Regions from separate parts of the Pseudalkalibacillus sp. A8 genome, predicted to be linked through region 2. Evidence: a T-box and tRNA genes for the amino acid it is inferred to sense, from the RefSeq annotation. Region 2 holds a T-box; the other holds one or more tRNA genes.
The links. The T-box of region 2 lies ahead of argS (arginine--tRNA ligase). A T-box ahead of a tRNA ligase gene usually reads a tRNA of that ligase, here a tRNA-Arg.
Positions count from the first base shown of each region.

Region 1: it has a tRNA-Arg gene. The T-box ahead of argS (arginine--tRNA ligase) is inferred to sense a tRNA for this amino acid. The anticodon was not compared.

Region 1 covers NZ_CP174509.1:117,910-124,675, reverse strand. The annotation lists rRNA gene ACJROX_RS00645 (23S ribosomal RNA) at 1-2,161, opposite strand, end outside; rRNA gene ACJROX_RS00640 (16S ribosomal RNA) at 2,334-3,884, opposite strand; tRNA gene ACJROX_RS00635 (tRNA-Ala) at 4,054-4,129, opposite strand; tRNA gene ACJROX_RS00630 (tRNA-Pro) at 4,143-4,219, opposite strand; tRNA gene ACJROX_RS00625 (tRNA-Arg) at 4,225-4,301, opposite strand; tRNA gene ACJROX_RS00620 (tRNA-Leu) at 4,332-4,420, opposite strand; tRNA gene ACJROX_RS00615 (tRNA-Gly) at 4,425-4,499, opposite strand; tRNA gene ACJROX_RS00610 (tRNA-Leu) at 4,503-4,588, opposite strand; tRNA gene ACJROX_RS00605 (tRNA-Lys) at 4,611-4,686, opposite strand; tRNA gene ACJROX_RS00600 (tRNA-Thr) at 4,694-4,769, opposite strand; tRNA gene ACJROX_RS00595 (tRNA-Val) at 4,774-4,849, opposite strand; rRNA gene rrf (5S ribosomal RNA) at 4,859-4,974, opposite strand; rRNA gene ACJROX_RS00585 (23S ribosomal RNA) at 5,051-6,766, opposite strand, start outside.
Region 2 covers NZ_CP174509.1:265,763-272,528, forward strand. The annotation lists gene motA (flagellar motor stator protein MotA) at 1-290, opposite strand, end outside; gene ACJROX_RS01470 (Glu/Leu/Phe/Val family dehydrogenase) at 465-1,763, shown strand; gene ACJROX_RS01475 (LTA synthase family protein) at 2,090-3,940, opposite strand; T-box leader at 4,152-4,362, shown strand; gene argS (arginine--tRNA ligase) at 4,408-6,099, shown strand; gene ACJROX_RS01485 (VOC family protein) at 6,120-6,524, shown strand; gene ACJROX_RS01490 (hypothetical protein) at 6,585-6,766, opposite strand, start outside.

The DNA.
Region 1 (6,766 bases), 150 kb from region 2:
TCCTACCTATCCTGTACAAACGATACCAAAATCCAATATCAGGCTACAGTAAAGCTCCATGGGGTCTTTCCGTCCTGTCGCGGGTAACCTGCATCTTCACAGGTACTATAATTTCACCGGGTCTCTCGTTGAGACAGTATCCAAGTCGTTGCACCTTTCGTGCGGGTCGGAACTTACCCGACAAGGAATTTCGCTACCTTAGGACCGTTATAGTTACGGCCGCCGTTTACTGGGGCTTCGATTCAGAGCTTCTCCTAATGGATAACCCCTCCTCTTAACCTTCCAGCACCGGGCAGGTGTCAGCCCCTATACTTCGCCTTACGGCTTCGCAGAGACCTGTGTTTTTGCTAAACAGTCGCTTGGATCTTTTCACTGCGGCTCTCTCGGGCTTGCACCCTATCAGAGCACCCCTTCTCCCGAAGTTACGGGGTCATTTTGCCGAGTTCCTTAACGAGAGTTCTCCCGAGCATCTTAGGATTCTCTCCTCGCCTACCTGTGTCGGTTTACGGTACGGGCACCTCTTTCCTCGCTAGAGGCTTTTCTTGGCAGTGTAGGATCAGGGACTTCGGTACTCTAGTTCCCTCGCCATCACAGCTCCGCCGTATGGTGGACGGATTTGCCTATCCACCGGCCTGACTGCTTGGACGCGCATATCCATCAGCGCGCTCTCCCTACCTTCCTGCGTCCCCCCGTTGCTCAAACGGAAAGGAGGTGGTACAGGAATATCAACCTGTTGGCCATCGCCTACGCCTTTCGGCCTCGGCTTAGGTCCCGACTAACCCTGAGCGGACGAGCCTTCCTCAGGAAACCTTGGGCTTTCGATGGAGAAGATTCTCACTTCTCTTTTCGCTACTCATACCGGCATTCTCACTTCAAAGCGCTCCACGAGTCCTTCCGGTCTCGCTTCTCAGCCCTTCGAACGCTCCCCTACCACTGTACCGTTAGGTACAATCCATAGCTTCGGTGATACGTTTAGCCCCGGTACATTTTCGGCGCAGAGTCACTCGACCAGTGAGCTATTACGCACTCTTTAAATGGTGGCTGCTTCTAAGCCAACATCCTGGTTGTCTGGGCAACTCCACATCCTTTTCCACTTAACGTATACTTGGGGACCTTAGCTGATGGTCTGGGCTGTTTCCCTCTCGACTACGGATCTTATCACTCGCAGTCTGACTCCCGTGGACAAGTTCCTGGCATTCGGAGTTTGACTGAATTCGGTAATCCTGTGGGGACCCCTAGTCCAATCAGTGCTCTACCTCCAGAACTCTCACCACGAGGCTAGCCCTAAAGCTATTTCGGGGAGAACCAGCTATCTCCGAGTTCGATTGGCATTTCACCCCTACCCACACCTCATCCCCGCACTTTTCAACGTGCGTGGGTTCGGGCCTCCATTCAGTGTTACCTGAACTTCACCCTGGACATGGGTAGATCACTCGGTTTCGGGTCTACGACAACGTACTCATGCGCCCTGTTCAGACTCGCTTTCGCTGCGGCTCCGTCTCTGCGACTTAACCTTGCACGTTATCGTAACTCGCCGGTTCATTCTACAAAAGGCACGCCGTCACCCGTTAATGGGCTCCGACTACTTGTAGGCACACGGTTTCAGGATCTCTTTCACTCCCCTTCCGGGGTGCTTTTCACCTTTCCCTCACGGTACTGGTTCACTATCGGTCACTAGGGAGTATTTAGCCTTGGGAGATGGTCCTCCCAGCTTCCGACGGGGTTTCACGTGTCCCGCCGTACTCAGGATCCACTCTGGAGGGAACGACGTTTTGGCTACAGGGCTGTTACCTCCTCTGGCGGGCCTTTCCAGACCGCTTCGCCTACGCCGTTCCTTTCTTACTCCGTATAGAGTGTCCTACAACCCCAAGAGGCAAGCCTCTTGGTTTGGGCTGTTTCCGTTTCGCTCGCCGCTACTCAGGAAATCGCGATTGCTTTCTCTTCCTCTGGGTACTAAGATGTTTCAGTTCCCCAGGTCTGCCTTCTCATACCCTATGAATTCAGGTATGGATCCTACCCCATTACGGGCAGTGGGTTCCCCCATTCGGAAATCCCCGGATCAAAGCTTACTTACAGCTCCCCGAGGCATATCGGTGTTCGTCCCGTCCTTCTTCGGCTCCTAGTGCCAAGGCATCCACCGTGCGCCCTTCATAACTTAACCACGTTATGAATGAACTTACACTTCTTACTTGTCATTAAATGACGTTTTCGATGTCTTGTTTTCAAGAATTTCATTATCTAGTTTTCAAGGAACAATGTTCTGAAAGAGAATGAGCTCTTTCAAAACTAAACAAAAGCCAAAGCGTGTTCCATGTCCATAAAGGACTCCTTAGAAAGGAGGTGATCCAGCCGCACCTTCCGATACGGCTACCTTGTTACGACTTCACCCCAATCATCTGTCCCACCTTCGGCGGCTGGTTCCAAAAGGTTACCTCACCGACTTCGGGTGTTACAAACTCTCGTGGTGTGACGGGCGGTGTGTACAAGGCCCGGGAACGTATTCACCGCGGCATGCTGATCCGCGATTACTAGCAATTCCGGCTTCATGCAGGCGAGTTGCAGCCTGCAATCCGAACTGAGAATGGCTTTATGGGATTCGCTCAACCTCGCGGTTTTGCTGCCCTTTGTACCATCCATTGTAGCACGTGTGTAGCCCAGGTCATAAGGGGCATGATGATTTGACGTCGTCCCCACCTTCCTCCGGTTTGTCACCGGCAGTCACCTTAGAGTGCCCAACTGAATGCTGGCAACTAAGATCAAGGGTTGCGCTCGTTGCGGGACTTAACCCAACATCTCACGACACGAGCTGACGACAACCATGCACCACCTGTCACTTCGTCCCCCGAAGGGGAACCTTCCATCTCTGGAAGTAGCGAAGGATGTCAAGACCTGGTAAGGTTCTTCGCGTTGCTTCGAATTAAACCACATGCTCCACTGCTTGTGCGGGCCCCCGTCAATTCCTTTGAGTTTCAACCTTGCGGTCGTACTCCCCAGGCGGAGTGCTTAATGTGTTAACGTCAGCACTGAGGGTGGAACCCCCCAACACCTAGCACTCATCGTTTACGGCGTGGACTACCAGGGTATCTAATCCTGTTTGCTCCCCACGCTTTCGCGCCTCAGCGTCAGTTACTGGCCAGAGAGCCGCCTTCGCCACTGGTGTTCCTCCATATATCTACGCATTTCACCGCTACACATGGAATTCCACTCTCCTCTCCAGTACTCAAGTCCCCCAGTTTCCAATGACCCTCCACGGTTGAGCCGTGGGCTTTCACATCAGACTTAAGAGACCGCCTGCGCGCGCTTTACGCCCAATAATTCCGGACAACGCTTGCCACCTACGTATTACCGCGGCTGCTGGCACGTAGTTAGCCGTGGCTTTCTGGTTAGGTACCGTCAAGGTACCGCCCTGTTCGAACGGTACTTGTTCTTCCCTAACAACAGAGCTTTACGACCCGAAGGCCTTCCTCACTCACGCGGCGTTGCTCGGTCAGACTTTCGTCCATTGCCGAAGATTCCCTACTGCTGCCTCCCGTAGGAGTCTGGGCCGTGTCTCAGTCCCAGTGTGGCCGATCACCCTCTCAGGTCGGCTACGCATCGTCGCCTTGGTGAGCCCTTACCTCACCAACTAGCTAATGCGCCGCGGGCCCATCTGTAAGTGATAGCCGAAGCCATCTTTTAATCCTCCTCTATGCAGAGGAGAATGTTATCCGGTATTAGCCCCGGTTTCCCGGAGTTATCCCAGTCTTACAGGCAGGTTGCCCACGTGTTACTCACCCGTCCGCCGCTGACCTCTGAGGAGCAAGCTCCTCGTTGGTCCGCTCGACTTGCATGTATTAGGCACGCCGCCAGCGTTCGTCCTGAGCCAGGATCAAACTCTCCAATAAAGTGTTTGATTGCTCATTAAATGAAATCGAAATTGATTCAGGGTTCTTATAAAAGACCCGTTTCACGCTTGGCTTTTGTTCAGTTTTCAAAGAGCTTTTTGTGCCGCTTTTTTCTTAGGCGACAATAATAAATTATAGCATCCCATCGACTGATTGTCAATAGTTTTTTTGGTGGAGCCTAGCGGGATCGAACCGCTGACCTCCTGCGTGCAAGGCAGGCGCTCTCCCAGCTGAGCTAAGGCCCCTTAATTAATCAAATGGTCGGGAAGACAGGATTTGAACCTGCGACCCCCTGGTCCCAAACCAGGTGCTCTACCAAGCTGAGCCACTTCCCGTTATATGGCGCGCCCGAGAGGAGTCGAACCCCTAACCTTCTGATCCGTAGTCAGACGCTCTATCCAATTGAGCTACGGGCGCACTTTATTATAGGTTTTGCTGTTTCGAAAATGGTGCCGAGGGCCGGACTTGAACCGGCACGGTAGTCACCTACCGCAGGATTTTAAGTCCTGTGTGTCTGCCAATTCCACCACCCCGGCATAATGGAGCGGAAGACGGGATTCGAACCCGCGACCCCCACCTTGGCAAGGTGGTGTTCTACCACTGAACTACTTCCGCATGTGGTGCGGGTGGAGGGACTTGAACCCCCACGTCGCAAGGACACTAGATCCTAAGTCTAGCGCGTCTGCCAATTCCGCCACACCCGCAATACTATATCGTTATCTAAAATGGTGAGCCATGAAGGACTCGAACCTTCGACCCTCTGATTAAAAGTCAGATGCTCTACCGACTGAGCTAATGGCTCGTAAAAGTGGTGCTGGCCAGAGGACTTGAACCCCCAACCTACTGATTACAAGTCAGTTGCTCTACCAATTGAGCTAGGCCAGCATAATGGTGGAGGATGACGGGATCGAACCGCCGACCCCCTGCTTGTAAGGCAGGTGCTCTCCCAGCTGAGCTAATCCTCCAATATATAAGCCCGGCGACGTCCTACTCTCACAGGGGGAAGCCCCCAATTACCATTGGCGCTGAAGAGCTTAACTTCCGTGTTCGGCATGGGAACGGGTGTGACCTCTTCGCCATCGTCACCAGACTGTATGAAATTCAAGGGATACTGTTCCCTCAAAACTAGATAACGGTTCTTGAAAACATCGTCGATGTTAAGTAAAGTGGTTAAGTCCTCGATCGATTAGTATCTGTCAGCTCCACGTGTCGCCACGCTTCCACACCAGACCTATCAACCTCATCATCTCTGAGGGATCTTACTCGCTTAACGCGATGGGAAATCTCATCTTGAGGGGGGCTTCATGCTTAGATGCTTTCAGCACTTATCCCGTCCACACGTAGCTACCCAGCTATGCTCCTGGCGGAACAACTGGTACACCAGCGGTGTGTCCATCCCGGTCCTCTCGTACTAAGGACAGCTCCTCTCAAATTTCCTGCGCCCGCGACGGATAGGGACCGAACTGTCTCACGACGTTCTGAACCCAGCTCGCGTACCGCTTTAATGGGCGAACAGCCCAACCCTTGGGACCTACTTCAGCCCCAGGATGCGATGAGCCGACATCGAGGTGCCAAACCTCCCCGTCGATGTGGACTCTTGGGGGAGATAAGCCTGTTATCCCCAGGGTAGCTTTTATCCGTTGAGCGATGGCCCTTCCATGCGGAACCACCGGATCACTAAGCCCGACTTTCGTCCCTGCTCGACTTGTAGGTCTCGCAGTCAAGCTCCCTTGTGCCTTTACACTCTGCGAATGATTTCCAACCATTCTGAGGGAACCTTTGGGCGCCTCCGTTACACTTTAGGAGGCGACCGCCCCAGTCAAACTGCCCACCTGACACTGTCTCCGGACCGGATCACGGTCCTGGGTTAGAATTTCAATACCGTCAGGGTAGTATCCCACCGACGCCTCCACCGAACCTGGCGGTCCGGCTTCTCTGGCTCCTACCTATCCTGTACAAACGATACCAAAATCCAATATCAGGCTACAGTAAAGCTCCATGGGGTCTTTCCGTCCTGTCGCGGGTAACCTGCATCTTCACAGGTACTATAATTTCACCGGGTCTCTCGTTGAGACAGTATCCAAGTCGTTGCACCTTTCGTGCGGGTCGGAACTTACCCGACAAGGAATTTCGCTACCTTAGGACCGTTATAGTTACGGCCGCCGTTTACTGGGGCTTCGATTCAGAGCTTCTCCTAATGGATAACCCCTCCTCTTAACCTTCCAGCACCGGGCAGGTGTCAGCCCCTATACTTCGCCTTACGGCTTCGCAGAGACCTGTGTTTTTGCTAAACAGTCGCTTGGATCTTTTCACTGCGGCTCTCTCGGGCTTGCACCCTATCAGAGCACCCCTTCTCCCGAAGTTACGGGGTCATTTTGCCGAGTTCCTTAACGAGAGTTCTCCCGAGCATCTTAGGATTCTCTCCTCGCCTACCTGTGTCGGTTTACGGTACGGGCACCTCTTTCCTCGCTAGAGGCTTTTCTTGGCAGTGTAGGATCAGGGACTTCGGTACTCTAGTTCCCTCGCCATCACAGCTCCGCCGTATGGTGGACGGATTTGCCTATCCACCGGCCTGACTGCTTGGACGCGCATATCCATCAGCGCGCTCTCCCTACCTTCCTGCGTCCCCCCGTTGCTCAAACGGAAAGGAGGTGGTACAGGAATATCAACCTGTTGGCCATCGCCTACGCCTTTCGGCCTCGGCTTAGGTCCCGACTAACCCTGAGCGGACGAGCCTTCCTCAGGAAACCTTGGGCTTTCGATGGAGAAGATTCTCACTTCTCTTTTCGCTACTCATACCGGCATTCTCACTTCAAAGCGCTCCACGAGTCCTTCCGGTCTCGCTTCTCAGCCCTTCGAACGCTCCCCTACCACTGTACCGT
Region 2 (6,766 bases):
TCGATGTCATCTGCATGTGCTTCCAATGCAAGTAATCCTTCTTTTCTAGCAATTGTAGCCCACTCTGTAAAAATCGGTACTAACTCTTCTACTGTCGTCATTTTTTTATCCGTAAACAAAATCTTCAAGAGCTTAGGAAATTTTTTGATCTCATCCAATGGAAAGGCGATTAGTATTGATGCTGCAGTTCCTGCAAAAATAATCAATAGAGCAGCAGGGTTGAACAGCGCCACAGGGTTCACCCCTTTATTTGGAATCAATGGAAGGATGGACGGAAAAATCGATCCTATACCTGTATGAGTAGAAGGGGGACATCAGGGGACACACTAACAGGCAAATGGTAAAAAAGGTCTCCATCGCCCTGGTAGATGGTCTGATCAAAAGGAGGTTCAAGAATGGCATCAACCAATAAGAAAGAAGATGAACATGTTGCGAAAGAGCTCGCAGGGACGGTCAAACCTGAGATGCCGGTTAAAGAGGAAAGGGACGGTGAAGAGATTACTAACCCTTACCTGATTGTCCAGCGATTGATAGAACGGGCATGTGAAACATTGGAACTGCAAGAAGGGGTATTTGATATTTTGAAAAAACCGAAACGGATCATGAAAGTTTCGATCCCGGTCCGTCGTGATAATGGTGATGTTGTCAATTATACAGGTATGCGTTCGCAACATACTGATATCCTTGGACCGACGAAGGGAGGGGTCCGTTTCCATCCGAATGTCAATGAAGACGAGGTCATAGCTTTATCAATGTGGATGTCATTGAAGGCAGCGATCGTCGGAATCCCGTTCGGTGGTGGTAAAGGCGGAATTATCGTCAATCCGGAAGATATGTCTGAACGCGAAATTGAGGAGTTGAGCAGAGGGTTTATACGTGAGCTTGAACCGATCATGGGACCTGAAAAGGACATTCCTGCGCCCGATGTAAACACCAGTCCGCAAATCATGGGATGGATGCTGGATGAGTTTGATCGTCTCAGAGGTCACAATGTTCCTGGTTTCATCACAGGGAAACCATTAATCATCGGTGGTTCGGAAGGTCGGATTGAGGCGACAGGCCGCGGCGTGGTCATGACCATTCAAGAGGCAGCAAAGCGTCTTGACCTTAAGCTAGACGGAATGAAGGCAGTCATACAGGGATTTGGAAATGTCGGTTCCATTACTGCGAAATATTTGGATGAAGCAGGGGTAAAGGTCATTGCAGTCACAGATGCCAAAGGTGGTGCATTAAACGAGAATGGTCTAGACATCCCGACATTGATTGAATACATGCCTGAGCATAACACTGTAAATGGCTTTTTTGACAGTAAGGATATATCGAATGAGGAATTGTTCAGATTGGAGTGTGACATCCTTGTGCCTGCCGCATTAGAAAACCAGATTACTGGTGAGAACGCAGGGGATATAAAAGCGAAAATCGTTGCCGAAGCGGCGAACGGTCCAACAACGCCAGAAGGCACACAGATTTTAGAAGATAAGGGCGTATTCATCATTCCGGACATCTTATGTAATTCAGGCGGTGTAACGGTGTCTTATTTTGAATGGGTACAGAATGCGATGCACTATGCATGGAAAGAAGACGAGGTTCTTGAAAAACTTGAAGAAAAGATGACGGTGGCTTTTAAGGCTGTATACGATATGAAAAAAGTAAAGCAGGTCAAGATGAGGGAAGCAGCTTACTTGTTGGGAATTGGACGCTTAGCTCAAGCTATGAAAGCAAGGGGTTGGATCAAAAATTGGGAAATGCCGATTGAATGTTGAATGAATTTCACTGATTACATCTAAAAACCGGCCCGGCTGCACCCATCTTTAAAAATCGGTACGTTACCTTTAAAAATTAGAAATTATCTTTAAAAAACAGAAAAGAACTTGAAAACAGGAAAAATTATCTTTAAAGTGGCTACATTATGTGAATCCAACAGTCATTTTTTTCATAAATCCAACCCGATCAGACAAAACCGTTTATCCTGAGTCCGACATAATACGGGCGGATGGATACTATAGTCCGCTTACTTTATTCGACAATCAATCAATAAAAAGAGAGTGACCATGACGTCACTCTTCATTGATTATTTTTATCAGCATACTCAGCGATTATTTTTATCAGCATACTCAGCGAACCGTAACAAATCACCGTAAATCAGACCATCGGATAGATCCAGCTCGTCAAGCTTTTGCCTTGCTTTTGAACATGCCCGGTTATCCACCTGTTTTCCAGATATACGTCCATAACAGTTATCGGAAGTATAGACATACTTGTCAGTTACGACACTCCGATCTCTGAAAATAGCAAAGTCTTTATGATCAGGGGAGAAGAGATCTGTACCGAATTGGACCCCTTCATCCTTAATCCCGAGCAAGTTCAAGATAGTCGGTTTTAAATCAATCTGGCCAGAAACATTTGAAATTGTTTTTCCTTCATGTCCAGGAATATGGATGATCAGGGGAACGCGTTGCAATTGCACACTTTCATAAGGTGTGATCTCTTTATTCAAGACCTGGGCCATCGCATTGTTATGCTGTTCGGAAATACCGTAATGATCCCCCAAAATGATAATGACCGAATCCTCGTATAAGCCTTCATTTTTCAATTGTTGGATGAAATTTTTGATCGCCTCATCTGTATACCGGACGGTGACTGGATAACGGTCAACAATCGGATCCCCAGTTTCGAAAGTAGGGACCATCTGATCCTCTGCACCGAATTTGAATGGATGATGGTTGGTCAAGGTGATGAATTTAGCATAAAAAGGTTGTGGAATCTCCTTTAAATATTTCATCGATTGATCAAAGAAAGGCTCATCCTTTAAGCCGTAATTGATTTTATTCGTTTCATTGATCTCATAATATTCTTCAGCAAAGAACCTATCATAGCCCAATGACTGGTACATGATATCTCTGTTCCAGAAGCCTTTGTTGTTGCCATGAAAAACGGTGCTATAATACCCATGCTCCTTGATGATTTCAGGTGTGGCATAATATTCATTCAAAGCGTGTGTTTGAAAAACAGCACCTCTCGGCAATGGGTACAAAGAGTTATCGATGATGAACTCAGAATCTGAAGTTTTCCCTTGACCGGTTTGGTGATAAAAGTTGTCAAAGTAATAACTCTCCTTGATGAAATCATTCAGGAATGGGGTAATCTCCTTGCCGTTGATTTCTCTTCCAATCACGAATTGCTGGGTCGATTCCATTGAAATCAAAATGATGTTTTTGCCTTCAGCGATCCCGTAAAAATCTTTATCCGGTTCGGCAGACTTTTTCTTTGTATAATGGTTGATCTCAATCCTATCGACGTTATCAGCTAAAACCTTCTGAGCAGAAGTCTTTGATTGCAGTACAAGGTCGTATAAATGGTAATTGTATGTACCCAGGTTCTTTACGAGCAGCTCCCTGTCAAATGTACGTGTCAGCAGTTCTGGTCGTTCAGACTCGGCAAGACCGAGATTGACCGTCAGGAAAATAAGAGCAGTGAGTAAAATCTTATAGAGCCTTTTCTTCGAATAGACCGCGGGTTTAAGATGTCCGCGTTTTGCTAAGAAATACAGGAAAATGAGATCAGCAAAAAAGACGATGTCATACCAATACGTTTGTGCAATGACACTGTTTCCGATATCACCAACGTTATTCGTCTGGAATAATACAGGGACCGTAATAAAATCATTAAAAAATCGATAATACAGTGTGTTTGCATAAAGGATGATGGAGAAGCTGACAGCAATGATCCAGATCATCCGGATTCGAAGGCGGACTGGAAAAAGAAAAATAAGTGTTAAAGAAAACAAGACAGAACTAAGAGGATTGATGAAGAGGATCAATTCCTGAACCCAATTGCCCGTCTCTAGATTGAAGCATACTTTATATACAAAATAGGTTTTGAGCCACAACAGAAAAGCTGTTATGACAAGGCTATCATAATTTTCAATTCGCTCTTTCATACAAGCAACCTCCTAGTTGACACAAGCGCACACTGTAAAAACAACCTATTTTATAGACGAGCGGATGTTAATAAAGTTCCATGATTATATGTAGGATTCCATAATAACAAATTTTGTTAATTTGTTGAAATTTTAAGGTTTCAGTCAAACTCTTCCTCAATTACTATTGCCAATTACAGATAACATGACTATAATAAGAAAAAATTAACAATGAACTTTGGTGAAGAGGATAGTAGATATCAGGTGATCACGAAGCGAGCTGGAGTTGGTGGAAGTCCAGTATAACCTGTTATTGAAGCGCACCTCGGAAAAGCTTTTTTGAAAATAAAGTAGGAAAAGCCGCTACCCAGCGTTAAAGGGTCAAGTTGGTTCTGATCGTTTGAACAAGCAGAGTGGTACCGCGGGGTAATCTCGTCTCTCATTTTATGGAGAGGCGTTTTTTTAATTTTAAAAAGGAGTGTCAGTACATGACGATTCAAAAATACACAGCACAACATTTAGAACAGATCCTTGATGTGCCATTAGATGAAATTGAAAAAGCACTTGAAGTTCCTCCTGATCGATCGTTAGGAGACCTGGCCTTCCCGTGTTTTATATTAGCAAAAAGATTGAAGAAATCACCGGTTCAAATTTCCCAGACTCTAGCTGAAAAATTGAAGGATTCAAAAAGCTTTGAACGAGTAGAGGCTGCAGGACCGTATCTGAATCTCTTCTTACCGAAACAAGAGCTGACAGAAGAAGTCATCACAAAGATTCTGGAAAAAGGACAGTCATATGGGAATGAAACCACGAGTAAAGGTACTATTACCATTGATCTCTCGTCACCGAACATTGCAAAACCATTCTCCATGGGCCACTTACGTTCCACAGTAATCGGGAATGCCATTGCAAACATCGCTTCCAAGAAAGGGTATCAGCCTATCCGTATCAACCATTTAGGAGATTGGGGAACTCAATTCGGGAAACTCATGGTTGCCTATACCAAATGGGGTGACGAAGCTGCTGTCAAGAAAAGTCCTATCAAGGAATTGAATACGCTCTATGTTAAATACCACGAAGAAGCGAAAGGTAATCCTGACCTTGACCATGAAGGAAGACAATGGTTCAAGAAACTTGAAGATGGGGATGTAGAAGCAAGAAAGCTATGGACATGGTTTAGAGAGGAATCCTTGAAAGAATTCCAAAAGATATATGACTTGCTCGATGTACAATTCGATTCTATGCATGGTGAAGCTTTTTATAACGATAAAATGAAACCCGTAGTAGAAGAGCTCAGTGAGAAAAATCTTTTGATTGAATCGGAGGGTGCATTGGTAGTGGATCTTTCAGAATTCGATCTTCCCCCTGCTTTGATCCAAAAGAAAGACGGCGCATCCCTTTATGCGACGAGAGATCTCGCTGCCGCCCAATATCGAAAAGGTACTTACCAATTCGTGAAATCCCTTTATGTCGTAGGGCATGAGCAATCCTTGCACTTCGAACAGGTGAAAAAGGTCCTTTCAAAAATGGGATATACTTGGGCTGATGATATGGAGCATATTCCGTTCGGGATGATTCTTCAAGATGGCAAGAAGATGTCTACTCGTAAAGGGAAGACGGTGTTGCTTGAAGAAGTACTCAATCAAACGATCCAGCAGGCAAAAGAAAACATCGAAAGCAAGAATCCTACTTTAGAAAACAAAGAAAAGGTCGCCGAAATGGTCGGGGTAGGAGCCGTCATATTCAATGATTTGAAACAATCGAGATTGAATAGCGTCGAGTTCGATATCGAAAGCATGCTTCGATTCGAAGGTGAAACCGGACCTTATGTACAGTACACTTATGCGCGTGCTTGTACCTTGTTGGCGAAAGGAGACTGGGACGTTGAGAAGACCTCAGCCTCCAATGATGTCGAAGAGCCGTATTTGTGGGAGATCATTCTGGCGCTGGAAAAATTCCCTGGTACAGTAGACAGAGCTTTCCATGATTATGAACCGTCAATCCTATCTCGTTATTTGATCGAGCTCTCCCGTTACTTCAACCAGTATTATGGGAAAGTACGAATCTTGGCCGGGACGGAAGAGGAGCAGATGGCACGACTTAATCTCGTAAAAGCTGTGACGGTAGTGTTGGAGGAAGGGCTACGTCTACTTGGAATTAAGGCACCAGATAAAATGTAGGAAAGGGTGGCTCATGTTCAATGAAAAGGAAGAAAGGACTCATCCACCATATTGAACTGTATGTCTCGGATCTGAAAAAAACAATCGACTTTTGGGGGTGGTTGTTGCCAGAGCTTGGGTATTTCGAATATCAAAATTGGGATAAGGGACGGAGCTGGAAGCTTAGAGATTCATATATCGTTTTCGTCCAAGCTGACAAAAAATTTCTTGATGTGCCGTTCCATCGCTGTCGGGTGGGTTTGAACCATCTTGCCTTCCATGCAGACTCGATGGATCAAGTGGACCATCTCACGAGCGAATTGAAGAAAAGAGGCGTGACGATTTTATACACCGACCGTCATCCTTATGCGGGTGGACCCAAGCATTATGCAGTGTATTTCGAAGATCCCGACCGGATTAAGGTGGAGATCGTAGCTCCATTATGAGAGGACAGAAGTAACAAAACCTGAATGGAATCATCTTTTCCATCCAGGTTTTCTTGCTCATTATTGACCTGCAAGCCAGGATACAGTCCAAACGCCTTTTGACTCATCAAAAACGAGCCTGAAGTGTTGCGTGTTTTCCTTTGTATCACCCCATGTGATATACGCTTCTTTCCTATCCTGCGGAGTCTCTTGGATCATTTGAATGAATTTCTCGGTTTCTTGTATCTGTTGAAGTTTCTTTT